DNA from 2 places in the Caulobacter sp. SRI_014 genome. Region 2 is predicted to be linked to the other one. Evidence: predicted binding sites of a transcription regulator. Region 2 holds the regulator's gene; the other holds the start of a gene.
The links. The regulator LexA, encoded in region 2, represses DNA repair genes until DNA is damaged. The targets are predictions, from matches to a motif close to ATGTTCNCNANNTGTTCT.
Positions count from the first base shown of each region.

Region 1 (14,257 bases), on a different contig from region 2:
GGCGGGGATTTCGGTCTGCAGGCTGCGGGTCCGGGTCTCCAGGGTGAAGACGCCGTCCTTGATGCCGGCCTTGCGCCAGAAGCTGTAGCCGGCGGTGACCTGGTCGATGTCCTTGCCTTCGCTGACATAGCCCTTGCCGCCGTCGGGCAGCTTGATGGTCTCGCGGTACCAGACATGCAGCGGATGGGTGACGGAGAAGGGCGCGTCCTTGTTGTCGACCTCATCCTCGCGCTTCCAGCTCGAAGGGCCGCCCAGCTTGTGCCCGTACGTCAGGTGCCGGGGGGCCGAGGATTCGTTAGTCTCGATCCAGAACAGGGTGGCCTTGCCCTCCATGCCGAGGATGTATTCGCCGGTCGCCTCGTCATAGCGGCTGGTCACCGTCTCGACGTCGGCGAAGTCGAAGATCGTGCCCCAGTACTTCTTGTAGGCCTTCTCCAGCTCCTCGGGCGGGGCGGCGTCGGCGGCGGCCTTGGCGGAGACGGCGTAGTCGCCGCGGAACCGCTGCTCGGCCTTCATCGGGGCCAGGGTGTAGAGGCCGCCGGAGGCGTCGACGTCGAGGGTCAGGGAGGTGGTCGGCAGGGGGCTGGGTTCGACCCGCAGGGGCTCCAGAGCCGAGCCCTTGGCGCGCAGCGGCAGGGCCCAGCCGAACTCCGGCGTGGCCACCTCGTCGAGCTTGCGGTCGCCGTTGCGGGTGCCGTCCAGCCAGTAGACCTTGCCGCCGATCTCGGCCCGCACGATGACGTGGTCGAACAGCCCGACCATCGGCAGGCGCGCGTCCAGCCCGTCGCCAAGCGTGGAATGGACGACCGCCGGTTCGGCCTTGATGCCCAGCTCGCGCAGGATGGCCAGCAGCAGGGCGGTCTTGCCCTTGCAGTCGCCATAGCGCCGCGACCAGGTGATGTCGGCCTGGGCCGGAGTCAGGTTGCCGGCGTCCATGCCGAGGAAGACGTAACGGGTGCGTTCCTGGACCAGGGCCAGGGCCAGGCCGGCCTGGACCTTGGGATCGCTGGAGGCGGCGCGGATCTTCTCGATCTCGGGCTTGAGGCGCGAATTGTCCTTCAGGGTGGCGGCAGTGTCGTAGAGCGGCGACAGCAGGGTCGAGACCTGGGCCCAATCCTTGAACTGGGTGAACTCCACCCCCCTGCCCCGCAGGTATCGCGACGGGGCGCCGGCCGGCGGCTTGTAGGGCTTCTGGCCCTTGAGGTCGAAGATCAGCTCGGTCTCGCCCGACGCCGTGCGGCCGACCTTGGGCGGGTTCATGCCCTGGTCGAGGCGATAGCGAATGGGCTTGGTCTTGGGGTCCCAGAGGACGCGCAGCTGGATCTGGTCCACCTGTTCGGACGGCGGGACGGGCAGGTAGTTTTCGCTGAAGTCGCCGACGACCGAATCCTTGCGGGTCAGGGTGAAGGCCAGGGTGACGATGTCGCCGACCTCCAGGCCCTCAGGCTGCATGGTGGCGGTCAGCACCCCGTCGAGCATGGCGTACTCGAGGCGGTTCTCACGGCGCAGCACGGTGAAGGTCTGGTCGGCCAGGACGTCGATGACCTGGGTCCCGCGCTTGATCTCCAGCTTGTGGACGGTGAGCGTGGTGGAGTCCGGGTTCCACGGCAGGGCAATGGTGCCCATCGCCGACAGCCCCTGGGCCGTCTGGATGCGGATGACGCTCTCGATGTACATGCTGTCGCCTTCAGGGCCGAAGTGGACCTGTTCGTCGAGGCGCAGCTGGCGATAGGGCGCGCCGGTGACCGGGCTGTCGGTCTTCAAGGGCGGCAGGGGTTTCACCCAGGCGGGGGCGGCGTCGAGCACCGGCTCGGGCGCGGCGAGAGCCCCGGTTGCGAAGGCGCACGCAAACAGGCTGACAGCGCCGACAAGACCGGCAAACAACGACCGCATGGATATCCCCCGGGGAGTGACGCGTACTGGCCGCTCAGCTTGCGCGATGGGGGGATGGGCCGCAAGCGGGCTCGCGCGACAATCGCCCTGTTGGATCAGGCCGTCTGGCCTGCCAGACGCTTCGCCGCCTTCTCGCGCCCGATCAGCGCCAACAACGGGCCCATTTCCGGGCCGTGGTCCATGCCGGTGAGGGCCTGGCGCAGGGGCATGAACAGGGCTCGCCCCTTGGCGCCGGTGGCTTCCTTGATGGCCGAAGACCAGGTGCTCCAGGTGGTGGCGTCGACCGTGGCCGGCAGAAGCTCGAGGGCCTGGGCCAGGAAGGCGGGGTCCTCGACGACCGGGGTCACCTCGCCGCCGACGATCCGGGCCAGATCAACGACATCGCCGAACAGCTTGAGGTTCGGGCGGACCGCCAGCCAGAAGTCTTCGCCCAGGTCAGCGTTCAGCGCGGCCAGGCGCGGCTTGGCGGCGGCATAGTCCATGGCGTGCAGGACGCCGGCGTTGATGCGGTGCAGGTCCGCCTCGTCGAACCGGGCCGGGGCGCGACCCATCTTGGCGAAGTCGAAGTTGCGGCCGAGGTCGTCGAGGCTGGGCGCCGCTTCGAGAGCGTCGGACGTTCCCAGCTTGCCGATGTGCGAGGTGATGGCCAGCGGCTCGATGCCCGCCTCGCGCAGTTGCAAGATCGACAGGGAGCCAAGACGCTTGGAGAGCGCGCTGCCGTCGGCGCCGACCAGCAGGCTGAAGTGGCCGAAGATGGGGGCCTTGCCGCCCAGGGCCTCGAACAGTTCGATCTGTGTGCCGGTGTTGGCGACGTGGTCCTCGCCCCGGATGACGTGGGTGATGCCCATGTCGATGTCATCGGCGACCGATGGCAGGGTGTAGAGGAAGGCGCCGTCCTCGCGGATCAGCACCGGGTCCGACATCGAGGTGGTGTCGACATCGCATTCGCCGCGCACCAGGTCGTGCCACTTCACCCGGCGGCCATCGAGCTTGAAGCGCCAGTGGGGCTTGCGGCCCTCGGCCTCGTAGGCGGCGATCTCTTCGGGCGTCAGCTTCAGGGCGGCGCGGTCGTAGATCGGCGGCTGGCCGCGCGACAATTGCACCTTGCGGCGGCGGTCGAGTTCTTCGGAGGTTTCGTAGCAGGGGTAGAGGCGGCCCGCGGCCTTCAGCGTCTCCATGGCGCGATGGTAGAGGTCGAACCGCTTGGACTGGTTGTAGCGCTCGTCCCAGGTCAGGCCGAGCCAGGTCAGGTCGGCTTCGATGCCGTCCTCATATTCCTGCGTCGAGCGGGCCAGGTCCGTATCGTCGATGCGCAGCACGAATTGACCACCCTGCCCCCGGGCGAACACCCAGTTGACGATGGCGGCGCGGATGTTTCCGACGTGGAGGCGGCCCGTCGGCGACGGGGCGAAGCGGACCTTGACGGTCATTTGAAACCTGTTGACTTGCGAAGGCGGGGTAGGTCGTCCTTCGCAGGCCCGAAGTCAAGTATTGAGCAGGCTGTCGATCCAGGCTTGATCGGCGTCAAGCACCCAGCATTCCACGACTTTCTGGCCATCGGTGCGGTAGACCAGCGTGCGGTCGACTTCGCGGCCGGCCAGGTTCTCGCGGGCGATCATGATGGCCTTGTCGGCGTCGGCCATGATGTTGGTGACGGCGATCAGCTTTCGGCCGGTCTTCTGCGTGAACACCGTCAGGGCCTTGATCGCGGCGTCCTTGCCGTGATGCGTGCCGGCGAACGGGTTGGACCCGTTCCAGTGCAGAATGAAGTCGTCGGCATACAGGCCGAACATCGTGACGATGTCGCCACCGGTCCAGGCGTCGCGATAGCGCTCAAGCACGGAGATGTTCGCCAGACGGCGGTCTTCGTCAGTCATCCAGGATCCCCTTCGCATCAGGGAACGTGGAAAAACAACACCGCCGGGTCAATGACCCGGCGGGTAAGGATGATCAGTCGTCCCGGTGAACCCGTTCGCGGCGTTCATGCCGCTCCTGGGCCTCGAGGCTGAGGGTGGCCACGGGCCGCGCGTCGAGACGCGCCAGACCGATGGGTTCCCCCGTTTCCTCGCAGTAGCCGTAGGACTGCTCCTCGATGCGACGAAGAGCTTCGTCGATCTTGGAAATCAGTTTCCGTTGGCGGTCCCGGGTCCGCAGCTCAAGAGCCCGATCCGTCTCCGACGTGGCGCGATCGGCCAGGTCAGGATGGTTCTCGGTTTCTTTCTGGAGAATGGCCACCGTTTCGCGAGATTCGCGAAGGATGTCCTCTTTCCAGGCGAGCAACTTGTTTCGGAAATACTCGAGCTGACGCTCGTTCATGAACTCCTCGTCCTCGGAAGGACGATAGTCATCTGGCACTTTAAGAACCGTAGCCGTCGTCATTGACGCCTCACGCCCCACTACCCCGCTCACAGCGAGCGGGGCCTTATAGCAAAACGGTTACAGCGCACAATGAACGTCACGTTGGGCGTGCGTTCATGCCGCAATTTTCGCGCGTTGGAGTTTAGCCAACTCCACCGCGGCCCGCATTTCGATCTCGTCGAGAATCCCCTCCAGGGCCGGATCCTCGGTGTTTTCGCGCTGGTCCCGGACCGCGCGCATCAGGTGATTGAGGTGAGCGCCCGACACCTCGCCGTCGATGACCGCGATGCGCAGGTCGTCGAGCACGTCGAGGATGCGGCCGGCCCGGCCGACGGCTTTGCGGCGGCGCTCCAGCGGTCCGCCCATTTCCTGCAAGGCCAACAGCGCATCGAGGGAAGCAACGCCGGTAACACCGGCCGCCCGGGCCGTCGGCGCGGCCGCCGAGGCGCCGCCCGTCGCCGGCAGATTAAAGGAAGAACCGCCGGCAGGAGCCCTGGCGCCCGACGGGCCGCCGCTTGCCGCTGGTCCACTGGTTCGACCGACCTTCATGATACTCCCCAACGCATGGATGCGAATCTGGGTCCGACCGCTTGCGGTATGGTTAATGCCGGGCAAATTCTGCCGCCAGCCGAGCTTGCCGACTCTCTTTTCATTGAATTTGTTAAATAAACCGTCTGGCCCGGTTCTGGCACTCCCCTCCCCACTCGTGCGCACGGGGTGGAGTTTCATGCAGCGTCTTCTTTCCACGGCCCTTCTGGTCCTCAGTCTCGCCTTTTCGGGTGAGGCGTTCGCCGCGTCGCGGATCAAGGACATCGTCGAGGTCGAGGGCGTCCGCGAGAACGCCCTGGTCGGCTACGGCCTGGTCGTCGGCCTCAACGGCACCGGCGACAACCTGCGTAACACGCCCCAGGCCAAGCAGAGCCAGGAGGCGATGCTGGAGAGGCTGGGCGTCAACATCCGCGACGCCAACCTCAATTCCAAGAACGTCGCCGCCGTCATGGTCACCGCCAAGCTGCCGGCCTTCGCCGCGCCGGGGACCCCCATTGACGTAACCGTCAGCTCGATCGGCGACGCCAAGAGCCTGCTGGGCGGCACCCTGGTGGTCACCACCCTGCTCGGCGCCGACGGCCAGGCCTATGCCCTGGCCCAGGGTACGGTGCAGACCGGTTCGGTCTCGGCCGGCGGGGCCTCGGGCTCTTCCATCACCAAGGGCGTGCCGACCTCCGGCCGGATCGCCGGGGGGGCCGTCGTCGAACGGGAGCTGGGCTTCCAGATGGCCAACATGGGTCAGGTTCGCCTGACCCTGCGCAATCCCGACTTCACCACCGCCCGCCGCATCGCCGACGTCATCAACGCCAAATACCCGGGCACGGCCAACGCCGATAACCCCGGCACCGTCACCCTGCGCCCGCCGATGGGGGCCGGCATCGTGCCGTTCGTGACGGCCATCGAGAACATGGTCGTCGAGCCCGACACCGGGGCCAAGGTGATCATCGACGAAGTGGCCGGCGTCATCGTCATGGGCGAGAATGTCCGGGTCAGCACGGTCGCTATCGCCCAGGGCAACCTCACCATCACGGTCCAGGAAAGCCCGGCGGTCAGCCAGCCGGCGCCCTTCAGCCGAGGTCAGACCACCGTCGTTCCCCAGTCAGCCGTCGGAGTGGACGAGGAAAAGGGCCGTCAGTTGCTCACCCTCAAGAGCGGCGCCTCGCTGTCCAGCCTGGTGTCCGGCCTCAACGCCCTGGGCGTCACGCCGCGCGACATGATTTCCATCCTGCAGGCCATCAAGGCCGCGGGCGCCCTGCAAGCCGACATCGAGGTGATCTGATGAGCGGACCCATCGCCGCCCCCGTCGACGTGCTGCTGGGTCAGACGCCCGCGCTCGACATGACCCGCTCGAAGATCAAGCAGTCGGCCCAGGATTTCGAGTCCAGCTTTCTCTCCGTGATGCTCGCCCAGATGTTCAAGGGCGTCGAAACCGAGGCCCCGTTCGGCGGCGGCCAGGGCGAAGAGATGTTCAAGTCGTTCTTCTCCGACGCGGTGGCCAAGCAGGTCTCGCGGTCGGGCGGCATCGGCCTGGCGGCCACCGTCGAGCGCGAAATGCTGAAGATGCAAGGTTTGCAGGAAGTAGAGGTTTCCCATGGCGCTTGATGCCCGTGACGCCACCGACCGCGTTGGCCAGCTGATCATCCTGACCGAGCGCCTGACCGGCCTGATCGCCGACCAGGCCCTTGCCTTCGAGCAGCGCCGGCCGCAGGCCGCCGCCGCCCAGCTGGAAGAGACCTCGCGCCTGGCCAACCTCTACCGTCACGAGTCGGCCAGGGTTCGCAGCCAACCCGCCCTGATCGCCGGGGCGCCGATGGACCAGCGCATTGCTCTTATGCGGGCGACCGAAGCCTTCGACGCGGTCTTGGCCCGCCAAGGTCGCGCCCTGGAAGCCGCCCGCACCGTCACCGAAGGGCTGGTCAAGGCCATCGCCGATGAAGTGGTCGCCCAGCGCAGCGCCGGCCCGGGCTATGGCCCCGGCGCGACCACCGTTGGCGCCGATGCGCGCGCCATAACCCTGAACCGCTCGGCCTAGAGCGAGCGCTCCACGGCGGCGTGTTGGTGCGCGGTCTGGGCTTCCTGCCGCGCCGAAGCGGCGCCGGCGGCCACGGCCAGAACGGAGCAGAGCGCCGCGATCAGGCCCTTGGCGATGTTCGATTTCAGATCGGTCATGACCACCCCTCGGCATAGTTACGCGCCAGGTGAGGAAGTGGATGACCCGGCCGGTTGTTCCGGCCGCCGCCGAAATTAAGTCTGGCCTACTCCGCTACGGCCGGCAGGGCGGCCGGCCACAGCTGGGCCTCGACCTCGCGCCACAGGCCGCCGATCTCGAGAGCGGCGGCGCTCTGCGGCGCGGTTTCCTGCACCGAGCGGCCCTCGGCCACCGCCGACTGATAGGCGATGCGGGCGCGCAAGCCGATGGGCAGGACCGGCCGGCCCATGGCGGCCAGCTGGGCCACGGTGTCGCCGACGCAGGCCATCTCGCGGCCATTGCGGCGCGGCGGCGCCTGGTTGATGACGAAACCGCCCGGCTTGCCGAAGCGGCTGACCAGTTCGGCCGTCTCGCGCACCGCCCGAACGTCCAGGAAGCTCGGGCGCAGGACCATCAGGCAGAAATCGGCGCAGCGTACAGCCTCGGCCAGGTCCTCGCTGGCGGAGGGGCTGGTGTCGATGACCATCAGGTCGCGGCCGGCCCGCTGGGCCGCCTGCTGGGTGGCGAACAGCGCCGGGGTCTTGGTCGAGAAGACCACCGGGCCGCCGATCTGGCGCTCGCGCCGCCACTCCTGGGCCGAACCCTGGCGGTCACAATCGGCCAGCAGCACACCCTTGCCCGACAGCCAGGCGGCCATGGCCAGGTGCAGCGAGACCGTGGTCTTGCCGGTGCCGCCCTTGCGGGAAAGGACGGCGAGCGTCCTCAAGGACGCGCCGCGCCGGCGCTCAGGACGCGCGCCGCTTCAAGGCCGGACGTGACGACTCTCTTGGACAAGGTCTACCCCCGGGGCGTTCCCGTAACACGACTATCCGAGCATGCAACAGCGGCACAATCTGGGCCTGGGGTTCAGCCGCTGGGAATGAGCGCCCCGATATCGAGTTCACGCTCAATTCCGACGGCCGTCAGGAAGGCCGGGTCGTGGCTGACGACCAGCAGGGCGCCGTCGAACGCCGACAGGGCCCGCTCGACCGCCCGCATCGAGTCGAGATCCAGGTGGTTGGTCGGCTCGTCGAGGATCAGCAACTGAGGCGGGGCCTCGCCGGCCAGCACACAGGCCAGGGCCGCCCGCAGCCGCTCGCCGCCGCTCAGGGAGCCGACGATCTGGTCGGCGGCGGTGTTGCGGAACAGGAACCGGGCCAGGGCGGCCTGGGCGGCGTTGCGGTCGGCGCCGGGGTTGAGGCGGCGGAAGGCTTCCAGAATGGTCTCCGTCTCGCCCAGCAGATCGGTGCGCTGGTCCAGCATCAGGGCCGGGACCGGCCGGCGGACCGTCCCCGCCGTCGGCTCGAGCTGGCCGGCGGCGATGCGGATCAGGGTGGTCTTACCCCGGCCGTTGGCGCCGCTGATAGCGATCCGCTCCGGACCGGTGATGGTCAGGTCGAGGTATTCGAACAGCGGCGCCCCGCCCGGCCACGCAAAGGCGGCGTCCTCGAGCGCGAGCACCGTCCGACCGGCAGGCAAGCCGCTCGGCGGCAGGTCGAAGGTCAGGGCGCGGGTCCGCTCGACCCGGGCGCCGGCGGCGTCCAGGGCTTCGCGGGCCTCGTCCTGCTTGCGTTCGGCCAGGCGGTCGACACGGCCGGCGGTGGCCTCGGCCCGGCGCTTCTGGGCCCCAAGCAGGATCTTGGGTTCACTGGCCCTGGCGGCGAACTTGCGGCCGCCGGCGTCGCGCTGGTCCTGGCGTTCCCGGGCGGCCTGGGCCTCGCGTTTGACCCGGGCGGCGTCGCGGGCGGCGACCTCCAGGTCACGCTCGGCGGCGGCGGCCTCCTCATCCTTGCGGGCCCGATAGAGGCTGTAGCCGCCGCCGTAGACCCTGGCCCCGAGCGGCGAGAGCTCGACGATGCGGTCCATGCCTTCCAGCAGGGCGCGGTCATGGCTGACCACCAGGGCCCCGCCGCGCCAGCTTCGCAAGACGTCGGCGACCAGCTTGCGGGCCTCGCGGTCGAGGTTGTTGGTCGGCTCGTCGAGCAGGATGACGTCCGGTTCGGCCAGCAGCACGGCGGCCAGCGCCGCGCGGGTGGCCTGGCCGCCGCTCAGGGCGGTGGCGGGACGGCCGGGTTCGAGCCCGTCCAGCCCGACTTCGGCCAGCGCCTGGTCGAGGCGCGCGGGCAGAGTCCAGTCGGCGTCGGCGAAATCATCGTCGCTGCCCTCTCCCGCCTCGATGCGGGCCAGCCGGGCCAGGGCGTCCTCGACTCCGAGAAGCCCGGCGAGGGTCGCGCCGGGCGCGGGCTGCAGCGCCTGGCGCAGCACGGCCACGCGGCCCTCTACGCTCACCGCGCCGGCGCGCGCGGGCGCCTCGCCGGTGAGGATCCGAAGCAGGGTGGTCTTGCCGACGCCATTGCGGCCGACGAGCCCGGTGCGCTCGCGGCCGATGGCCAGGGTCAGGTTTTCGAAGAGGACGCGGCCGTCAGGCGCGGCGGCGGAAACGGAATCCAGGGTGATCAGGGCGGACATGGGAGCTCACGGCGGGAGAGGCGTTCAGGGCGAAACGGGGGTCCGTCGCGATGATCAAAGCGCTCTCCTAGCTGTGCGGCCCGATTGCCGGCTTGGCGGCCGATATAGGGACGACCCTGCCGATTGTCGAGCAAGCAGCGGAGTGTGGTTGACGCGCCGGTCCGCCAGAACGGGGCCGAAAAGGAGACCCCCATGCCCTTCACCGTCACCGGCCTGCCGGCCGAACCCTTCCGCCCGCTGTTTGGCCTCAGCGATGCCGCCCTGGCCGAACAGGGCGCGATCCGCGTCCGCGTCGACGCCCCGGCCGGCGCCCCCTGCCGCATCACCCTCGAGGACGCCGAGCCCGGCGAAACCGTGCTGTTGCTGAACCACGAGCACCTCCCTGTCGACAGCCCCTACCGCAGCCGCCACGCCATCTACGTCCGCGAGGCCGCCGAACAGACGGCGGTGATCATGGACGCCCTGCCCCTGGCCATGGAGCGCCGGCTGCTCGCCCTGCGCGCCTTCGACCGCAACGACATGATGGTCGAGGCCGAGGTGATCGAGGGCCGCGAGGCAGCGCCACTTATCGAGGCCTGGCTGGCAGACCACCGGGTCGCCTACCTGCACGCCCACTACGCGAGGCGGGGTTGCTTCGCGGCGCGGATCGACAGGCGACCAGCCGAACTCTGACCTATCGAAGCGGCGACCATTATACCTCGAATGCCGATTGTCAGCATCTCGGCCTGGCGAAAAGTGTAAATAAATCAGTGCGAAAAGACCAACCTGGACCCGTCCGGTCGGCGGCCCAAGAGGTCATTGCGACCGCTGAGCGACCACCCTGGGCGCGGCCGGGAACCACCCTGCGAACAGCCGGACGGGCGTGCGTTTCCATCCGAAGGCGCGGCTCCGGGGTCCGGAGGCTCGTGCGGCCGATGAATATGTCTAGACATATTCATGCAGGCCCCGGCCGGCCGGGGTTTTTCGGGCCCGGCGCTGACAGGGGCGGTGGCGAGGCGTATGGAGCGCCCGATGACCTCGCCCTCCGACATCGGCGCCGATCTCTCCAACTGGCGCAGCAGCCCGTTCAATCGCTGGGCATTCCGCAACATCGACGCGCTGATGCCGACGGCGCCGATCTGGGCCGGGTCGGCCTGGGCGCTGCCGCAGGGCCCGGCCGGGGCCTTGGACGGCTTTGCGCTGAGGGCCGGTGGGCAGAGCCTGTCGCTGGAGGCGGTGCTGGCGGCGACGGCGACCGACGGGATGGTGGTGCTGAAGGGCGGCCGGGTGGTGTTCGAGACCTACGCCAACGGCCTGGGCCCGCATGACCGGCATATCCTGATGTCGGCGACCAAGTCGGTGGTCGGGCTGCTGGTCGGGGTGCTGGCGGACCAGGGGGTGCTGGATGCGGCGGCGCCGGTCACCACCTATGTGCCGGAGATGGCCAATGGGCCCTATGCCGGGGCGACCCTGCGCCAGCTTCTCGACATGCGGGCCGGGGTGCAGCTGACCGTCGGGCAGCAGCACGCCTACGGCCTGGCGAGCGGCTGGGAGCCGCTGGGGCCGGGCGAGACGACCGGCGGGCTGCATGCCTTCCTGGCCGGGCTGGAGGGTCCGCCGGCCGTGCATGGCGGGCCGTTCGCCTATGTCTCGGCCAATACCGACCTGATGGGCTGGGTCATCGAGCGGGCGTCGGGGCGGGCCTTTTCGGAGCTGGCCAGCGAGCTGTTGTGGACGCCGGCCGGGGCCGAGGACGACGCGGCCGTCACCCTGGACGTCGCCGGCTCGCCGCGCACGACCGGCGGCGTCTGCGCGACGGTGCGGGACTTCGCCCGGCTGGGCCAGCGCATCGTCGAGGACGACCCGATGATCCCCACCGCCTGGATCCTCGACATCGCCACGGGCGGCGACGCCGAGGCCTGGCGCAAGGGCGAGTTCGCCAGGGCCTTCGGCGGCATGACCATGCGCTACCGCAGCGGCTGGTACGTCATCGACGACGCGCCGCAGGTGCTGTTCGCCATGGGCATCCACGGGCAGAACCTGTTCCTCGACCGCGCCAACGACATCGTCGTGGCCAAGGTCTCGTCGCTGCACGACGCCATCGACGGCCGGGCCATCGGGCTCAACCACATGATGTTCAACGAGATCCGGCGGCTGTTGCTCAGCTGACGTCGGCCAGGTCCGCCAGCGCCTCGGCGGCGGCCAGGATCGGCGCCTCCGAGCGCTCGGCGCGGGCCAGGATCAGCGAGCCTTCCAGATTGGTGATCGCCAGCAGGGCGACCCGGTCCGCCGCCGCTTCACCAAGCCCGCTGGCCAGCAGCCGTGCGGCCATCGCTCCCCGCCAGGCGGCGTAGACCTGCCGCGCGGCGGCGGCGATCTCGTCGTCCTGCGCCGCCTGTTCCAGCACCACCGAGGCGATGGGCGAGCCGTCCCGGAAGCCCGAGGCCCGCAGCCAGCCGCCCATCAGCCGGGCGTACTCGCGCAGGAAGTCGCCGGGCCGCGTCCCCGCCGGCAGGGCGGCGATGGTCGCCCGCACCGTCTCCCCGGCCGCCGTCACGGCGGCCGCCCCGATGGCCGACTTGCCGGCCGGGAAGTAGTGGTAGACCGACCCCTTCGGCGCCCCGCTGGCCTCGACGATCTGGGCCAGGCCCGTGGCGGCGTAGCCCTGCCGCCGGAACAGGCGCACGGCGGCGGAGACGATGGCCTGGCGATGCTTGGGCTTGGCGGACATGACTTGCGGTCCCGGGCGTTCTCAGAAACTATATAGACCGGTCTAAATGAAAGCTGAACCGATGCAAACGCCCGAAGGCTTTGAACCCCATTTCCGCAAGAGCGGCCTGACCGATCCCTGGGAGCCGATCTTCAGCAAGGTCGTCCCGGGCGAGGCGGTGATCCTGGGCCTTAGGGTCAGCGAGGCGCATGTGAACAGCCGCGGCCTGGCGCACGGCGGCCTGATCGCGGCCCTGGCCGACAACGCCATGGGCCTGTCCTGCGTCGAACAGGCCGGGCGCGAGGCCCTGTCGGGCCTGCTGACCGCCAGCATGACCACCGACTATGTCGGGGTGGCCAGGCAGGGCCAGTGGCTGGAGTTCACGACCAGCTTCGTGAAGGTCGGCAAGTCGATCTGCTTCGCCCAGTGCTTCGTCACCGCCGACGGCAAGCCCTGCGCGCGGGCCAATGCCACCTTCTCGGTGGTCCGCGCCGCCTGATCCGGGCGACCCTTGTTGCCACAGGTTGGCAACAAGTCCCGTCCGCGACGTTTGTTCGCATCTTGTTCTTGTGTTAATGCCGGTCCTGAGCACTACATATTGCCGTTGCGCCGCGACCTTCGGGCCGGCTTCTGCGTTCTCGGGACATCATGGCCGAACAGCTGAACTTCATCCGCGTGCGCGGCGCGCGGGAGCACAATCTGAAAGACGTCAGCGTCGATATCCCGCGCGGCGAGCTGGTGGTCATCACCGGCCTGTCCGGGTCGGGCAAGAGCTCGCTGGCGTTCGATACGATCTATGCCGAGGGCCAGCGCCGCTATGTCGAGAGCCTGTCGGCCTATGCCCGCCAGTTCCTGGAGCTGATGAGCAAGCCGGACGTCGACCTGATCGAGGGCCTTTCGCCGGCCATCTCCATCGAGCAGAAGACCACCAGCCGCAATCCGCGCTCCACCGTCGGCACGGTGACCGAGATCCACGACTACATGCGCCTGCTGTGGGCGCGGGTCGGCATTCCCTATTCGCCGGCCACCGGCCTGCCCATCGAGAGCCAGACCGTCAGCCAGATGGTCGACAAGCTGACCGCCCTGCCCGAGGGCGAGCGTATCTACCTGCTGGCCCCCGTGGTCCGCGACCGCAAGGGCGAGTTCCGCAAGGAGATCGCCGAGTGGCGCAAGCAGGGCTATCAGCGGCTGAAGATCGACGGGACGCTGTATCCGATCGAGGACGCGCCCGAGCTCGACAAGAAGTTCAAGCACGACATCGACGTCGTTGTGGACCGGCTGGTCACCAAGGAAGGCCTGGAGCAGCGCTACGCCGACAGCCTGGAGCAGGCCCTGCGCCTGGCCGACGGCCTGGCCGTGGCCGAATGGGCGGAGGCCAAGGAGGGCGAGAAGGAGCCGCAGCGGCTGCTGTTCTCCGAGAAGTTCGCCTGTCCGGTCAGCGGCTTCACCATCGCCGAGATCGAGCCGCGGCTGTTCTCGTTCAACAATCCGGCGGGCGCCTGCCCGGTCTGTGACGGCCTGGGGGCCAAGCTGGCGTTCGACGCCGACATGATCATTCCGGACAAGGACAAGAGCCTGCACAAGGGGGCGGTGTCGCCCTGGGCCAAGGGGCCCTCGCCGCTCTACACCCAGACGCTGCAGGCCCTGGCGCTGCACTACGGCTTCTCGATGGACAAGCCCTGGCACGACCTGCCGGAGAAGGCCCATGAGGTCGTGCTCTACGGAACGGGCACGGAGAAGATCAAGTTCGTCTACGACGACAACGCCCGCAAGTACGAGGTGGTGAAGCCGTTCGAAGGCGTGCTGCCCAACCTCGAGCGCCGCTGGCGCGAGACCGACTCGAGCTGGGTGCGCGAGGAGTTGGGCCGCTACCAGTCCGACACCCCCTGCGAGGCCTGTGGCGGCGCCCGTCTGCGGCCCGAAGCCCTGGCCGTGAAGATCGCCGGCAAGAACATCTCTGAAGTCTCCGGCCTGGCCATCCGGCCGGCCAAGGAGTGGTTCGCCGGCCTCGAGGGCCAGCTGACCGAAAAGCAGATGGAGATCGCCCGGCGGATCCTGAAGGAGATCAACGACCGCCTGCGGTTCCTGGTCGATGTCGGGCTCGACTACCT
Region 1 is NZ_JBYCZQ010000010.1:37,862-52,118, forward strand. Features, by position in the region: gene AC2YG9_RS18380 (DUF3857 domain-containing protein) at 1-1,893, opposite strand, end outside; gene gltX (glutamate--tRNA ligase) at 1,989-3,323, opposite strand; gene AC2YG9_RS18390 (nuclear transport factor 2 family protein) at 3,378-3,770, opposite strand; gene dksA (RNA polymerase-binding protein DksA) at 3,844-4,272, opposite strand; gene fliX (flagellar assembly regulator FliX) at 4,366-4,800, opposite strand; gene AC2YG9_RS18405 (flagellar basal body P-ring protein FlgI) at 4,979-6,079, shown strand; gene AC2YG9_RS18410 (rod-binding protein) at 6,079-6,402, shown strand; gene AC2YG9_RS18415 (flagellar basal body protein) at 6,392-6,832, shown strand; gene AC2YG9_RS18420 (hypothetical protein) at 6,829-6,969, opposite strand; gene AC2YG9_RS18425 (nucleotide-binding protein) at 7,056-7,715, opposite strand; gene AC2YG9_RS18430 (ABC-F family ATP-binding cassette domain-containing protein) at 7,856-9,457, opposite strand; gene AC2YG9_RS18435 (DUF1203 domain-containing protein) at 9,650-10,129, shown strand; gene AC2YG9_RS18440 (serine hydrolase domain-containing protein) at 10,469-11,605, shown strand; gene AC2YG9_RS18445 (TetR/AcrR family transcriptional regulator) at 11,598-12,167, opposite strand; gene AC2YG9_RS18450 (PaaI family thioesterase) at 12,229-12,645, shown strand; gene uvrA (excinuclease ABC subunit UvrA) at 12,795-14,257, shown strand, end outside.
Region 1: the regulator LexA is predicted to act here: its motif matches at 12,697-12,714, upstream of uvrA (excinuclease ABC subunit UvrA).

Region 2 (14,257 bases):
CTGCGCGCCCACATCGGCGCGGACGCTGCCGACCCCATCCTTCTGGTCCTGCCGGGCAGCCGCCCGGCCGAGATCCGCCACGTCTTTCCGCCCTTCGAGGACGCGATCCTGCGTCTGAAGGCCGACCGCCCGAACCTGCAGATCGTCATGCCTTTGGCCGCCACCGTGGCCGGCATGGTCAAGGAGCGCATCGCCGCCTGGCCCTTCCCGGTGCATGTCCTGGAGGACGCCCAGCTGAAGGACGACGCCTTCGCCGCCGGCACGGTCGCCCTGGCCTGCAGCGGCACGGTGACCACCGAGCTGGCCCTGGCCGGCTGTCCCATGGTCGTTGGCTATCGTCTGGGTCCGGTCAGCTATCGGCTGGTCATGCTGGTCTTCAAGTCGGCCTGGGTGACGATGTTCAACATCGCCGCCCAGGACATGGTCGCGCCCGAGTACCTGCAGAACGCCTGCAACGGCCCGATGCTGGCCTCGGCCATCGGCGACCGGCTGGACAACGAATCCCTGCGGACGGCCCAGATCGCGGCCCAGTACGAGGCCGTTGCGAAGATGGGCCGCCCGACGGTCGATCCGGCTGAACTTGCCGCCGACGCCGTACTCAAGCTGCTGGCCGAACGCGCCGCCTGACTACTTGAACCGAATGGTGTCGAGCAGAATGCGGGGAGGGCGGCCGTCTTCCGGCAGGCAGAAGACACCGCCGTGGGTCTTGGTGTCCCACCGATAGGCGCGGCCCTTGTTGAACACCTGACCCACCTGGCAGCGCGCCATGTTGCTGACTTGCTGGGAGCCGGACAGCCGGGCGTTCGGATACCCCGCCTCGGCCAGGACCCGCCGCGCCGTCTCCAGCCGCTGCAGGTTGGGGCGGTTGAGCCAGCTCACGAGGGGGACCAGGGCGAGGAAGATGGCGATGAAGCCAGCGCCGCCGAGGATCGCAAGACCGCGCCGGCTCACGCGCCTAGCCGTTTGAACATGATGCAGGTCGGCTCCAGCGGGCCGGCGCTGGAGCGGGCGTAGTCGGGGATCACCCCGGCCGCCGCGTAGCCAAGCCGCTCGTAGAGCCGCTGGGCCGGGTTGTCGGCCACGGTGTCCAGAACGATCAGGCTCTTGCCGAGCCGCGCGGCCTCCGCTTCAGCCGCCAGGGTCAGGGCCGCGCCGAGACCGCTCCCGCGGTGGGCCGGGTGGGTCATCAGCTTCACCAGGTCGACGCGGTGCTGCTGGTTGTCCGGCATGCCGACGACGATCTGCACCGTGCCGACCAGGGTCTCACCCTCCCAGGCGCCCCACATCAGACGCTCGCCGCTCTCCAGCGCCTCGCCGACCTTCGTCCAGAAGCCTTGGGCCTCGTCCAGAGACAAGGGGGCCAGGAACCCGACACTGGCTCCCAGCCGCACTGTTTCGATCAGGATGTCGCTCAACGCCGGGATGAGCCCGGGCAGCTGGTGCGGCGCGATGGGAGCGATCCTCACCGCGCCGGCCATGCCTTAGCGCTTGTCGATGGCGACGTAGTCGCGGTTCGTGGCGCCGGTGTAGAGCTGGCGCGGGCGGCCGATCTTGCGGCCCGGATCCTCGAACATTTCCTTCCACTGGCTGATCCAGCCGACGGTGCGGGCCAGGGCGAACAGCACGGTGAACATGGTCGAGGGGAAGCCCATCGCCCGCAGGGTGATGCCCGAATAGAAGTCGATGTTCGGGTACAGCTTGCGCTCGATGAAGTAGGGGTCGGAGAGGGCGATCTTCTCCAGCTCCATGGCCACTTCGAGCAGCGGGTCGTTGATGCCCAGTTCGCCGAGGACCTCGTGGCAGGTCTTCTGCATCGCGGTCGCCCGCGGGTCGAAGTTCTTGTACACGCGGTGGCCGAAGCCCATCAGCTTGTACTTGCGGGCCTTAACCCCTTCGATGAACTCGGGAATCTTGTCGACGGTGCCGATTTCCTCGAGCATCTCGAGGGCTTCCTGGTTGGCGCCGCCATGGCTGGGGCCCCAGAGGCAGGCGATGCCGGCGGCGATGCAGGCGAACGGATGGGCGCCCGAAGACCCGGCCAGGCGGACGGTCGAGGTCGAGGCGTTCTGCTCGTGGTCGGCGTGCAGGATGAAGATGCGGTCCATGGCGCGGGTCAGGATCGGGTTCGGCACCCAGTCCTCGGCCGGGACGGCGAAGCACATGCGCAGGAAGTTCTCCGAGTAGGAGAGGTTGTTGCGCGGCGACACGAAGGGCTGGCCCATGTGGTACTTGAAGGCGCGGGCCGCGATGGTCGGCATCTTGGCGATCAGGCGGTGGGCGCTGATCTCGCGCTCGCGGGCGTCGTCGACGTTGATGCTGTCGGCGTAGAAGGCCGACAGGGCGCCGACCGCGCCGGTCATGATCGCCATCGGGTGGGCGTCGCGGCGGAAGCCCTCGAAGAAGCGGTCGAACTGGGCGTGCAACATCGTGTGGTAGGTGATGTTGTGTTCGAACTTCTCGAACTCGGCGGCGTTGGGCAGCTCGCCGTGCAGCAGCAGGTAGCAGACCTCCAGGAAGCTCGACTTCTCGACCAGCTGGTCGATCGGATAGCCCCGGTGCAGCAGGATGCCGGCGTCACCGTCGATGTAGGTGATCTTGCTCTCGCAGCTGGCGGTCGAGGTGAAGCCGGGGTCGAACGTGAACATGTCCGACTCCGCGTAGAACTTGCGGACGTCCACCACGTCGGGGCCGGTCGTCCCCTTGAGGACCGGCATTTCGATGGTCTTGTCACCGATGGTCAGCGTGGCCTTATCCGCCATTCCCAGTCCTTCTCAGTCTCGATAGCAAACGTCTGTTCGGCACGCCTTATAGCGCCTCATTTGCCGGGCGAAAGCGCATCCTCGATCCGGCCGAGAGACTCTTCCTTGCCGAGCACGCTGAGGGTTATGCCCATATCGGGAGAGGGCGCGCCGCCGGTGAGGATGCCGCGCAGCGGCGGGCCGATCTTCCCAAAGCCCACACCTTCGGATTCGGCGAAGGCCTTGAGCCAGGCGCCGAGCGCCTCGGCCGACCAGTCGTTCTGTCTGGCCAGGCCTTCGGCCAGCCGGCGCAGGCGCGCGATGGTCTCTTCGGTCAGCAGGCCGCGGGTCTTTTCATCAATGGAAACAGGGCGTTGGGCGAACAGGAAGAGGGCCTGGTCGGCCAGTTCCAGCAGGGTCTTGCCCCGGTCCTTGAGGCCCGGCATGGCGGCGGTAAGGCGGGCGACCTGAGCCACGCTGAGGGGCGCCCCCCGGCGGGCGAAGACCTCGGCCACCAGTCCGGCCAGGCGGGCGTTGTCGGCCAGCTTGATGTAGTGGGCGTTGACGTAGTTGAGCTTGGCCCAGTCGAGGCGGGCGGCGGCCTTGTTCACATCCGCGACATCGAACCATTCGGCTGCCTGCTCATCGCTGAACAGTTCGTCGTCGCCGTGGCTCCAGCCCAGGCGGGCCAGGTAGTTGCGCAGGGCTTCGGGCAGGTAGCCCATGTCGGCGAACTCGCCGACCGCCTGCGCGCCGTGGCGCTTGGAGAGCTTGGCGCCGTCCTCGCCGTTGATCATCGGGATGTGGGCGAACAGCGGCACATCCCAACCCAGCGCCTGGTACATCAGGGTCTGGCGGGCGGCGTTGTTGAGGTGGTCGTCGCCACGGATGACGTGGGTGACGCCCATGTCGTGGTCATCGACGATGACCGCGAGATTGTAGGTCGGCACGCCGTCCGAGCGCAGGATGATCAGGTCGTCGAGGTCGCGGTTGCGGAAGGTGACGTCGCCCTGCACCAGGTCGCGGACGATGACGTCGCCGTTCTTGGGGCCCTTGAAGCGGATGACATGGGGCTTGGCCAGGTCGGCGGCGGTCGGCTCGCGGTCGCGCCAGGGCGAGCGCAGGGCATGGCCGGCCTCGCGGGCGGCGGTGCGGGCCGCTTCCAGCTCCTCGCCGGACAGCCAGCAGCGGTAGGCGTTGCTGGCGTCCATCAGCTGCTGCACGGCTTCGCGGTGACGGTCGGCGCGGGCGAACTGGAAGATCGGCTCACCGTCCCACTCCAGGCCCAGCCAGCGGAGGCCGTCGAGGATCACCTGGACATTGGCCTCGGTCGAGCGTTCGCGGTCGGTGTCCTCGATGCGCAACAGGAACTTGCCGCCGGTGTGGCGGGCAAACAGGGAGTTGAACAACGCCGTCCTTGCCCCTCCAATATGGAGCGAGCCGGTGGGCGAAGGGGCGAACCGTGTGACAACGGGGGTAGCAGAGGACATCGGATCTCGGACCGCTCGATTGGGCGGGCGTCTTAGCACATGGATTCGGGGCGGTCCCACCCTGCTCGAAGAGGTGATGGCCCAGCGCACGCGGTGGCGGCTGTTGGCGCCGGTGGCCTTCGGGTTGGGGGCCGCCGCCTATATGGGATTGCCGCGCGAGCCGGCGTTGTGGCTGGCGGCGCTGCTCGGCGTCGCGGCGGTCGCGGGAGCCTGGACCGTGAACCGGCTGACGCGCGGCGGCGGCTGGTTCCTTCTGGCCGGGCTCGCGGCCTTGGTGGTGCTGGGCGGGGTCGCGGGGAAGGTCCGCACCGAGCTGGTGCGGGCGCCTGTCTCCCCCGACTTCGAAAAGCCGACCGTGGTCGAGGGCTGGGTGCTGGACGTCGCCAGTCCGGGCTCCAGCGGCGGCCGGCTGCTGATCGCGCCGACGCGGATCGAGGGCCTCGAGCAAAATGAACTGCCGTACCGCGTCCGCCTGACCGTCGATGAGGGTGCGGTCGTCGGGCCGGGCCAGTCCATCCGCCTGCGCGCCGGCCTTGGTCCACCGCCGCCGCCGTCCAGCCCCGGCTCGTACGACTTCGCCCGCGACGCCTGGTTCGACCGGGTCGGCGGCGTCGGGTTCGCGGTGTCGCAGCCCCAGGCCATCGCCCTGGCCGAGCCGCCGCTGGCCCTGCGATGGGCGATGGGCGTCAACGCCATGCGCTGGAGCCTGGCTCGGCGCATCGTCGACCAGATGGGCGAGCACGCCGGCGGCATGGGCGCGGCCATGGTCACCGGCCACGAGGCCTGGATAACCAAAGAGCAGACCGACGCCATGCGGGCTTCGGGGCTGGCGCACATCATCTCCATTTCCGGCCTGCACATGGCCATTGTCGGGGGCTTCGCCTTCGCTCTGGCCCGATTGCTGATCGCCGCCTGGCCCTGGCTGGCCCTGCGTATCAACGGCAAGAAGACCGCTGCCGTCCTCGGCATGGCGGCGGTGGCCACCTACCTTGTCGTCTCCGGCGCGCCGTCGCCGGCTGTGCGGGCGGCGATCACGGCCGGTGTGGCCTTTCTGGCCGTCCTGTTCGACCGGCGGGCCATCAGCCTCGATGCGTTGGCCGTGGCAGCCATGGTCATCCTGATCCTCTATCCAGAGGCCGCGACCGAGCCCGGCTTCCAGATGAGTTTTGCCGCCACCGCCGCCCTGGTGGCCTTGGTCGAACGTCTGCCCAACCCGGTGAAGGAGATCTCGACCCCCTGGTGGATCCGCTTTCCGCAGGCGGTCGCCGTCTGGATCGGAGCCAGCATCGCGATGAGCCTAGTCGCCGGTCTGGCGACGGGGCCGTTCGCCATGCACCATTTCAACCGCGTCGCCTCCTATGGACTGGTGGCCAACCTGCTGGTCGCGCCGATATCCAGCTTCGTGATGATGCCCTTTCTTGCCCTCGGCGCCGCGCTGGAGCCGCTGGGCTTGGGCGGACCGTTCCTCGCCGTAGCCGGCTGGTCGATCGACCTGATGCTGGCCATCGCCGGTCAGACGGCTCAAACGCCAGGTGCGCAGGTCACCGTCGCCAGCGGCCCGGCCTGGACCCTACCGGTCGCCTTCCTCGGCATCCTGATCCTTTGCCTGTGGCAGGGACGCCTCCGCTGGTTGGGTGTCCCCCTGGCGCTGACCGTCGCGCTCTGGCCGAGACCCGCGCCGCCGGACCTGTGGATCGCCTCCGATGGCTCAGCCCTGGCGATCCGTCGGGGCGAGCAGGCCATCCCGGCCCGGCCGGAAAGTCGGCGCTTCGCCCTGGAGGTCTGGGCCCGCAGGCGCGGGTTGACGCTGGATGACGTGGATTCCCCGGACCTTTTCGACTGCAATCGCCGCCGGTGCCTGGGGGAGGTGGCGCAATGGAATCAGCGCCGGGTCCCGGATGAGAAAACCCTGGCCGAGCTGTGCGCGGCCAGGGTTGTCGTGTTCCGGTCGGAGGCTCCGCAAGGCTGCCGGTCCGACCTGATCCTGAGCGCCGCCGACTTCAGGAAGGGCGGCTCCGCCGAACTCTACCGCCAGGGGCAGGGCTGGCGGATCGTCTGGGCGCAGCCGCTACGCGGCAGGCGCCCCTGGACTATCAGTGATAGCGGCGGATGAGGCCGACCAGCTTGCCCTGCACGGCCACCTGGTCGGGGCCGTAGATCTGGGTCTGGTACTTGGGGTTGGCGGCCTCCAGGGCGATGGAGGCCCCCTTGCGGCGCAGGCGCTTCAGGGTGGCGGTCTCGCCCTCGACCAGGGCGACAACGATCTCGCCGCTGGTGGCCTGGTCGGTGCGGCGGATGACGACGTAGTCGCCGTCAAGGATGCCGGCCTCGATCATCGAGTCGCCGTCGACTTCCAGGACATAGTGTTCACCGGCGCCCAGCATGGCTTCGGGCACCGGCATGACGGAACGTTCGTGCTGTATGGCGTCGATCGGCACACCGGCGGCGATGCGGCCAAGCACCGACAGCTCGCGTACATCGTTGGCCGGCTCGGGCCCGCTCATGGCGGCGCGGGAGCCTTCGACGACCTGGGGCTTGAAGGTCTGGCGGCCGCCGGCCGGGGCCGAGGTGGTCGCCTGTTGCGGCAGCTTGACCACCTCCAGCGCGCGGGCCCGATGGGCCAGGCGGCGCAGGAAGCCGCGCTCCTCGAGGGCGGTGATCAGCCGGTGGATGCCGGACTTGGAGGCCAGGTCCAGGGCGTCCTTCATCTCGTCGAACGACGGCGAGACGCCGGATTCCTTGATCCGTTCGTGGATGAACATGAGAAGTTCGTGCTGCTTGCGGGTCAGCATGGGCGGGCTCTCCAGGCGCGATTCAGTGGGAACAAATCGCAAACGATATGGATGTTCTCTAGGTGTTCTTTCTTGATGTCAAGTTAACCGCGTTGCTCATCCGACATAGGAACAAGCGGAATTTTCCGCCGTTGATCAGTCCCCATCAGCGGCCGCGTGCTTCATGTTCACCCAACTCAATCCCTGCCTGCCCGTCACCGTCCAGGACAAAGGGAACGGCTATGCGTTTGCGGTCATCGACTATGGTCAGGAGCATCATCTGATCTGGGTGGTGGCGCTGGACGACAGCGGGGAGATCTGGTCGGCGCCGAACCCGAAGGTTCGGGTCTGCGGCAACTGGACCATGGGGCGGCGCGCGGCGCCGCCCGCGAGCGTGGCCCCGCTGCGGACGGCGGCAGCGGGCTGAGCCCTATCGAAGCGGCTTACCATTATAGCCGGGATCGGCGGGCGCCATGGGCGGCCCTCGGGGGCAGGCGTTGAAAACACTGAGGAAGCGGTGGCTTTGATGTTGGCCGACCGGCGGGGCGCGTAGGCTCCGGCGTAGGTGAGGCGTGGGTCCGGGCGCGGGGATTGTTGGTCTGTTTGTGATCGCGCCGGCCTACGCGGCGGGATGGCCCGGAGGCCCGGAAAATCAGGGCCTTGAATTTCGCCCGGAGTTTATTTCAGGCCAGCAGGGCGCGGGTGGCGGCGGTGACATCCGCCTGCCGCATCAGGCTTTCGCCGACTAGCATGGCGCGGGCGCCGGCGCGGGCCATGCGGTGGGCGTCGTCGGCGGTGAAGACGCCGCTTTCAGTGACCAGCAGGATGTCCGCCGGCAGATCGACAGCCAGCCGCTCGGTGACGGCGAGGTCGACGACGAAGCTGCGCAGGTCGCGGTTGTTGACGCCCAGCAGCGTAGCGCCGAGGGCAAGGGCGCGGTCGCGTTCGGCCTCGTCGTGGACCTCGACCAGGGCGTCCATGCCGTGGCGGGCGGCCTCGGCCATCAGGTCGGCGGCAAGGGCGTCGTCGATCATCGCCATGATGACCAGGATGGCGTCGGCCCCGAGGGCGCGGCTTTCGGCGACCTGCCAGGGATCGACCAGGAAGTCCTTGCGGATGCAGGGGAGGGCGACTTCGGCGCGGGCGGCGACGAGGTAGGCGTCGTCGCCCTGGAAGCTGGGACCATCGGTGAGGACCGACAGGCAGGCGGCGCCGCCGGCCTCATAGGCGCGGGCGAGGGCCGGCGGGTCGAAGTCGGCGCGGATCAGGCCCTTGGAGGGCGAAGCCTTCTTGATCTCGGCGATCAGGGCCAGGCGGTCGCCGGAATTGGCCTCCAGCGCCTTGCGGAATCCGCGCGGGGCCGTGGCGCCGCTGGCGTCGACCGTCGGCCGGGCGGCCTTGCGGGCGGCGACGTCCTCGCGCTTGTAGGCGGCGATCTTCGCGAGAATGTCGGCCATCAGCTGTGGGTCGCGGCGACCAGGCCGGCCAGGGCGGCCTTGGCGCGACCGTCGTCGATGACGGCGGTGGCCAGCTCGACCCCTTCGCGCAGGGTCTCGACCTTGTCGCCGATCAGGAAGGCGGCCGCGGCATTGAGCAGCACCACATCGCGGTAGGCCCCCTTCTCACCGTCCAGCAGGCGGGTCAGGGCGGCGGCGTTGACCTCCGGCGTGCCGCCGGTCAGTTCGTCGAGGCTGTGCTTCTGGAGGCCTACCGCGTCGGGGGTGATGTTGAAGTTGCGCACCCCGCCGTCGCGCCATTCGCAGACCATGGTGGGGCCGGTGACGGTCATCTCATCCATGCCCGAGCCGTGGACGGTCCAGGCCCGCTCGGCGCCGAGCGCGCCCAGGACGCGGGCCAGGGGCTCCAGCAGGCGAGGGTCGTAGACGCCCAGCACCTGGCGTTTGGCGCCGGCCGGGTTCGATAGCGGACCCAGCAGATTGAAGATGGTGCGGAAGCCCAGCTCCGCCCGGACCGGCAGCACGTGGCGCATGGCGCCGTGGTGGGCGGGGGCGAACAGGAAGCAGATATTGGCCTCGTCCAGCGCCTTGCGCTGTTGCTCGAGGCCGGCGTCGATCTTGACCCCGAGGGCGGCCAGGACGTCCGAGGAGCCGGACTTGGAGCTGAGGGCGCGGGTGCCGTGCTTGGCGATCTTCAGGCCGCCGCCGGCCGCGACCAGGGCGCTGGCCGTGGAGATGTTGAAGGTGTGCAGGCCATCGCCGCCGGTGCCGCAGGTATCCACGACCTCGTAGGGATGATCGAGGGTGACGGCGGCGCGGCGCATGGCGCGGGCGCAGGCGGTCAGCTCGCCCACCGTCTCGCCGCGCAGGCGGATGGCGGTGACGGCGGCGGCGATCTGGGCCGGGGTCGGCTCGCCGCGCAGGCAGGCGGCGAAGAACTCCTCGGCGTCGAATTCCGACAGGGTCTGGCCGTCCGCCAGGCGGGCGAGGAGGGGCTTGAAGGCGTCGGACATGTCTTAGACCACGGCTGTTCTTAGACCATGGCCGTTCGGGGCACATTGGCCAGATCGAGGAAATTGCCCAGCAGCTGGTGGCCGCAGTTTGTGGCGATGCTTTCGGGGTGGAACTGCACGCCGTGCACGGGGCGGGTCCTGTGGGCCAGGCCCATGATCTCGCCGTCCTCGGTCCAGGCGGTGACTTCCAGTTCCGCGGGGAGGGTCGCGCGGTCGACGGCCAGGCTGTGATAGCGGGTGGCGGTGAAGGGGCTGGGCAGGTCCTTGAAGACGCTGGCCCCCTCGTGCAGCACCGGGCTGGTCTTGCCGTGCATGATCGACTTGGCGCGGATCACATCGCCGCCGTAGGCCTCGCCCATGGCCTGGTGGCCCAGGCAGACGCCGAATATGGGCATGTCGTCCGGGGCGCCGCGCAGCAGGGGCAGGCAGATGCCGGCCTGGGCCGGGGCCTTGGGACCGGGCGACAGCAGGATGGCGGCCGGGCGAAGGCCGAGCGCCTCCTGCACGGTCAGCGCATCATTGCGCCGGACAAGCGTCTGGGCCCCAAGCTCGTTCAGGTAATGGACGAGGTTGTAGGTGAAGCTGTCGTAGTTATCGATCACCAGGATCATGGGTCGCTTCTAGCGGGGATGATGGGCGAGGGGAACGGGCGCATTCGTTGAAGCCGGCGCCGAAAAACTGGAAGAGGGCCGGCCGCGCCGATGGGGGACTTGTTTTGCGGGGGCGGGCGGCGATGATTGGCCGATGCCCGCCGATTCCGCGCTGCCCGTTCACCCCACGGCTATCGAGCCCGAGGCCATCGCTTATGCGCGCGGCCTGCTGAAGCCGCCGTTGCCGAAAGACTCGACCTGGGCGGCGATCGGAGCGGGGGCGTTGCTGGCCGTGGCTTCGCTGGCCCTGGCCTTCGCCATGCTGACCGCGCCGGCGCCGGGCGGGGACCTGCCCAAATCGCGGGTGGATATTCCCGCCGGCTAGTGGGCCTTGGGCGGCCCTTCCTGGCGGTACTTGGCCGCCTCGGCGGGGGTGATGTCCATGAAGCCCGGGACCACCGCGTTATACGCCGCCTCGTTGCGGGTGCGGGCGACGACCTCGCGATGGCCTTCCCAGATCATGTGCAGGGCCACGTAGAGCACGATGGCCAGGCCGACGTAGCCGATCCAGCGATGCTTGTGCAGCAGCTTGGCGATCCAGGTGGCGGCCACGCCCATCAGGGCGATGCTGAGCAGCAGGCCGAAGACCATGATGCCCGGGTGCTCGCGGGCGGCGCCGGCGACGGCCAGGACGTTGTCCAGGCTCATCGAGACGTCGGCGATGAGGATCTGGATGAAGGCGGACTTGAACGACTTGGCCGGCTTGACCTGCGGCACCGTGTTCGGGTCGTCGTCCAGCGCGGCCTGAGCCTGCTCCTCGCCATCGGATGCGGTGTCGCGCATCTCGCGCCACATCTTCCAGCAGACCCACAGCAGCAGCACGCCGCCGGCCAGCAGAAGGCCGATGACGGCCAGCAGCTGCACGGTGATCAGGGCGAAGCCGATGCGCAGGGCCACGGCGGCGATCAGGCCGTAGAGAATGGCCTTCTTGCGCTGTTCCTGCGGCAGGCCGCCGGCGGCCAGGCCGACGGCGACGGCGTTGTCGCCGGCCAGCACCAGATCGATCATCAGGACCTGGAGGAGGGCGGCGCCCGCGCTCGCCAGGTCGGGTCCAAGAATGCTCTCTAACATGGGCCCTCAATGCGTCAGCCGCCGATCCCTTGCAAGGACCGACGGCTGACGTTTTTCAGGTCGCGTCCCGAATTGCCCTCAGGCGTGCTCGGGTTCGCGATGGTGGTGATCGTCGTGAGCCGCGTGGCCGCGGTCGTCATGGCCATGAGCATCGGCGGCGTGGCCGTGATTGTCGTGACCGTGGCCGTCATGGCCGTGGGCGTCGTGGCCGTGCGCGTCGGGGGCCGGGGCGGCGGCATGGGCGTCGTGACCATGGTCGGCCGGCGCGGCGTGGGCGCCATGCCCGTGGTCGTCATGGGCCGGGGCCGCATGACCATGATCGCCATGGCCATGGTCCGCGTGGGCGTCGTGCGACTCTTCGCTGTGGAAGGTCATCGGCGCGGTGTCGCTGTGATGGTCGGCGCCGTGGTCGTCATGCACCGCCTCGGCCTTGCCGTGGTCGTCGTCATGATGCCCGAAGGTCATGGCTGCGGCGGCTCCGGCGGCGGCGCCCCCGGCGGCGGCGATCATCGGATTGACCGAATGATCCTTCTCCGGTGTCGCTTCCGGCTCGACGCGGCCGTAGTCGGTCATGGTGCGGAACTTGCGGCGACGCTCGTCGCGGGCCCGGCGACCGGCGCCGCTGCGGGCCATGGCCAACAGGATCAGGCCGATGACGAAGGCGATGATGGCGGCCGTGGTGGCGCCCGGCGGGATGACGGTCTCGCCGATCTTGATCGGCTTCAGGCCGGGAATGGCCAGCTTGTCGAGGTTGAAGCCCAGCTTCTTGGCCTGCGACTTGCCGGTTTCGATGGTGTTGGCGACCACCTGCTCGAGGGTGGCGATGGAGAAGGTCTTCGGCGCGCCCTTCTGGCCCTTGAGGGCCCCTTCGACGGTGGCCTTCAGCGGGGTCTTCTCGCCGTCGCCCGGCTTGACCTGCCAGTTGAAGGTGGCGGCCTCGCCCTTCTTCAGGGCCTGGGTCTGGGCGGCGTTCGGGGTGATCGTGTAGCCCTCGCCGGTCAGGGTGGCGGAGACTTCAGACTTCCTGGCGGCCTTGGTCAGGCCCAGCTTGGCGGCTTCCGACTGGATGACGTCCAGCAGATTGACCGGCAGGGCCAGGGTGACCTTGGATTCCTCACCCTTGGCCAGGCTGTCCGGCACGGTCAGGGTGGCGCCCTTGATGGCTTCGGCGCTGACCGCCGTCGACAGGGCGGCCATCTTGGGATCGATCGGCTTGGCAGGTGCGGCGGCCGGGGCCTTGGCGACCGGCGGCGGAACGACCGGCTTGGCCACGGGGGCCGGAGCGGGCGCGGCCTTGGCGACGACCGGCGGCGCGACCTTGGCCGGCGCCGGGGCCGGTTTCACGACGGGCTTGGGCGCGGGAGCGGCGGCGACCTTGGGCTTGGCCGGAGCGACGGCGGCTTTCGGCGGCGCCGGCTTGGCGACCACCACCTTGGGCGGCGGAGCCTTGGCGGCCGGAGCGGCGGCGACCTTCGGGGCGGCCTTGGCCTTAGGCTTCCAGACGGTCCAGCTGCGCTTGGGGCTCGATTTCGGCCCCGGCGCGTAGCGCTTGCCGTAGATGCGGCGGCGCTCGGCGGCGGTCATGTCTTCGGGGTTGGCGATGGGGTCGTTGTGGACCACCCAGATGCCCTGGGCGTTGCGGTAGGAGCGCAGGGCCTTGGACGGGGCCTTCGCGCCGCCTTTGCCGGGCTGTGCCTGGGCGTAGTCGCCGGCGCCGGGCAGGGGGCGGTACTTCAGGTGATCGTACTTGTTGCCATAGATCCGGCGGCGCTCTTCGAGCGGCAGGTTCTCCGGGTTGGGGATGGCGGCCATGCCACGGACGGCGGGGCCACCGGCCAGACCGTCGGTCGGGGGAGGCGAGGTGGGCTTGCCGCCCATCAATTCGCCTGTCGGGCGACTTTCCTCGTAGGACGACGGCGCTGGACCAGCGTAGCCATCGTCGGGGGCGCTACCGCCGCAGCCGGTAAGGCCAAGCAACGCAACGCACGACACGGCATATGCCGTTGAAATCAACCACTTGTTCGCCACCGGAACCCCCGAACCCATCGCGATATGTCTCCGGCGATAATTCGCTCGCCGGCAACGGAAGCCGGAGCAAATCACGCCTTGAGGCGAAGTCAAAAGGGAAAATTCACTTTTGGGTAACCTCTTCCCCCGGAGCGCGAATGCGGCTGCACTCATAGAGTGCGATAGCGGCGGCGTTTGACACATTTATGCTCTCGAACCCCCCGGGCATGGGGATTTTGGCCAGCACGTCACAGTGTTCGGCGACCAGTCGTCGCAGGCCCTCGCCCTCCGAACCCATGACAATAACGGTGGGGGAGCCGTCGAGGGCGGATTCGAGGGTCTGGGTCGCTTCCCCGGCCAGGCCGACGATGCGCCAGCCCATCTCGTTCAGAGTCTCCAGCGCCCGCGAGAGATTGACCGCCGAGGCATGCGGAATTTTATCGACGGCGCCGACCGCCGCCTTGGCGAGGGCGCCGGTCAGGGCCGGGGCATTGCGATCCTGCAGGATGACGCCCCTTGCCCCGAACGCGGCGGCGCTGCGGAAGATGGCGCCGACGTTCTGGGGATCGGTCACCTGGTCGAGCATGACCAGCATGCCGGACGCCGGATCGCCGATCTCCTCTATAGAGAGTGGCAGCAGCGGATCGGGCTTCATGGCCACGCCGTTGTGCACGGCGCCGGGGGGCAGGGCGCGGTCGATGTCACGCGGCTCGACGATCTCGACCTCCAGCTTGCCAAAGCGGGCGTTCAGCTGTTTGGCGCGGTCGGCGGTGGCGATGATCCGGCGCGGTTTGCCCCGCGCGGGATTCGCCAGAGCGGCCTCGATCGCATGCACGCCCCACAGCCAATCCTTGCCGTCCGGACCGCTCGGGCGGCCTGAACCCCTTGTGTGGCTTGGCTTTTCGCCCTTTTGCGAGTTTCCGCGAAAGGGTTGTTTCCGGTCGTTGCGTTCCCGGGATGAGGACACTATAAGACGCGCTCCTTTTGGGGCCCTGGTTCTTCCCGTTACGACGGAAGGGGCCGCGCCGCCAAGGAAATGCCTGCATGCGCGCTGGGGGAA
Region 2 is NZ_JBYCZQ010000005.1:48,614-62,870, reverse strand. Features, by position in the region: gene lpxB (lipid-A-disaccharide synthase) at 1-627, shown strand, start outside; gene AC2YG9_RS13075 (hypothetical protein) at 628-951, opposite strand; gene AC2YG9_RS13070 (GNAT family N-acetyltransferase) at 948-1,478, opposite strand; gene gltA (citrate synthase) at 1,482-2,759, opposite strand; gene gltX (glutamate--tRNA ligase) at 2,816-4,228, opposite strand; gene AC2YG9_RS13055 (ComEC/Rec2 family competence protein) at 4,305-6,341, shown strand; gene lexA (transcriptional repressor LexA) at 6,322-7,020, opposite strand; gene AC2YG9_RS13045 (hypothetical protein) at 7,184-7,426, shown strand; gene trpC (indole-3-glycerol phosphate synthase TrpC) at 7,683-8,456, opposite strand; gene trpD (anthranilate phosphoribosyltransferase) at 8,456-9,469, opposite strand; gene AC2YG9_RS13030 (anthranilate synthase component II) at 9,490-10,080, opposite strand; gene AC2YG9_RS13025 (hypothetical protein) at 10,214-10,444, shown strand; gene AC2YG9_RS13020 (TerC family protein) at 10,441-11,190, opposite strand; gene AC2YG9_RS13015 (hypothetical protein) at 11,269-13,068, opposite strand; gene rlmB (23S rRNA (guanosine(2251)-2'-O)-methyltransferase RlmB) at 13,322-14,164, opposite strand; tRNA gene AC2YG9_RS13005 (tRNA-Tyr) at 14,251-14,257, shown strand, end outside.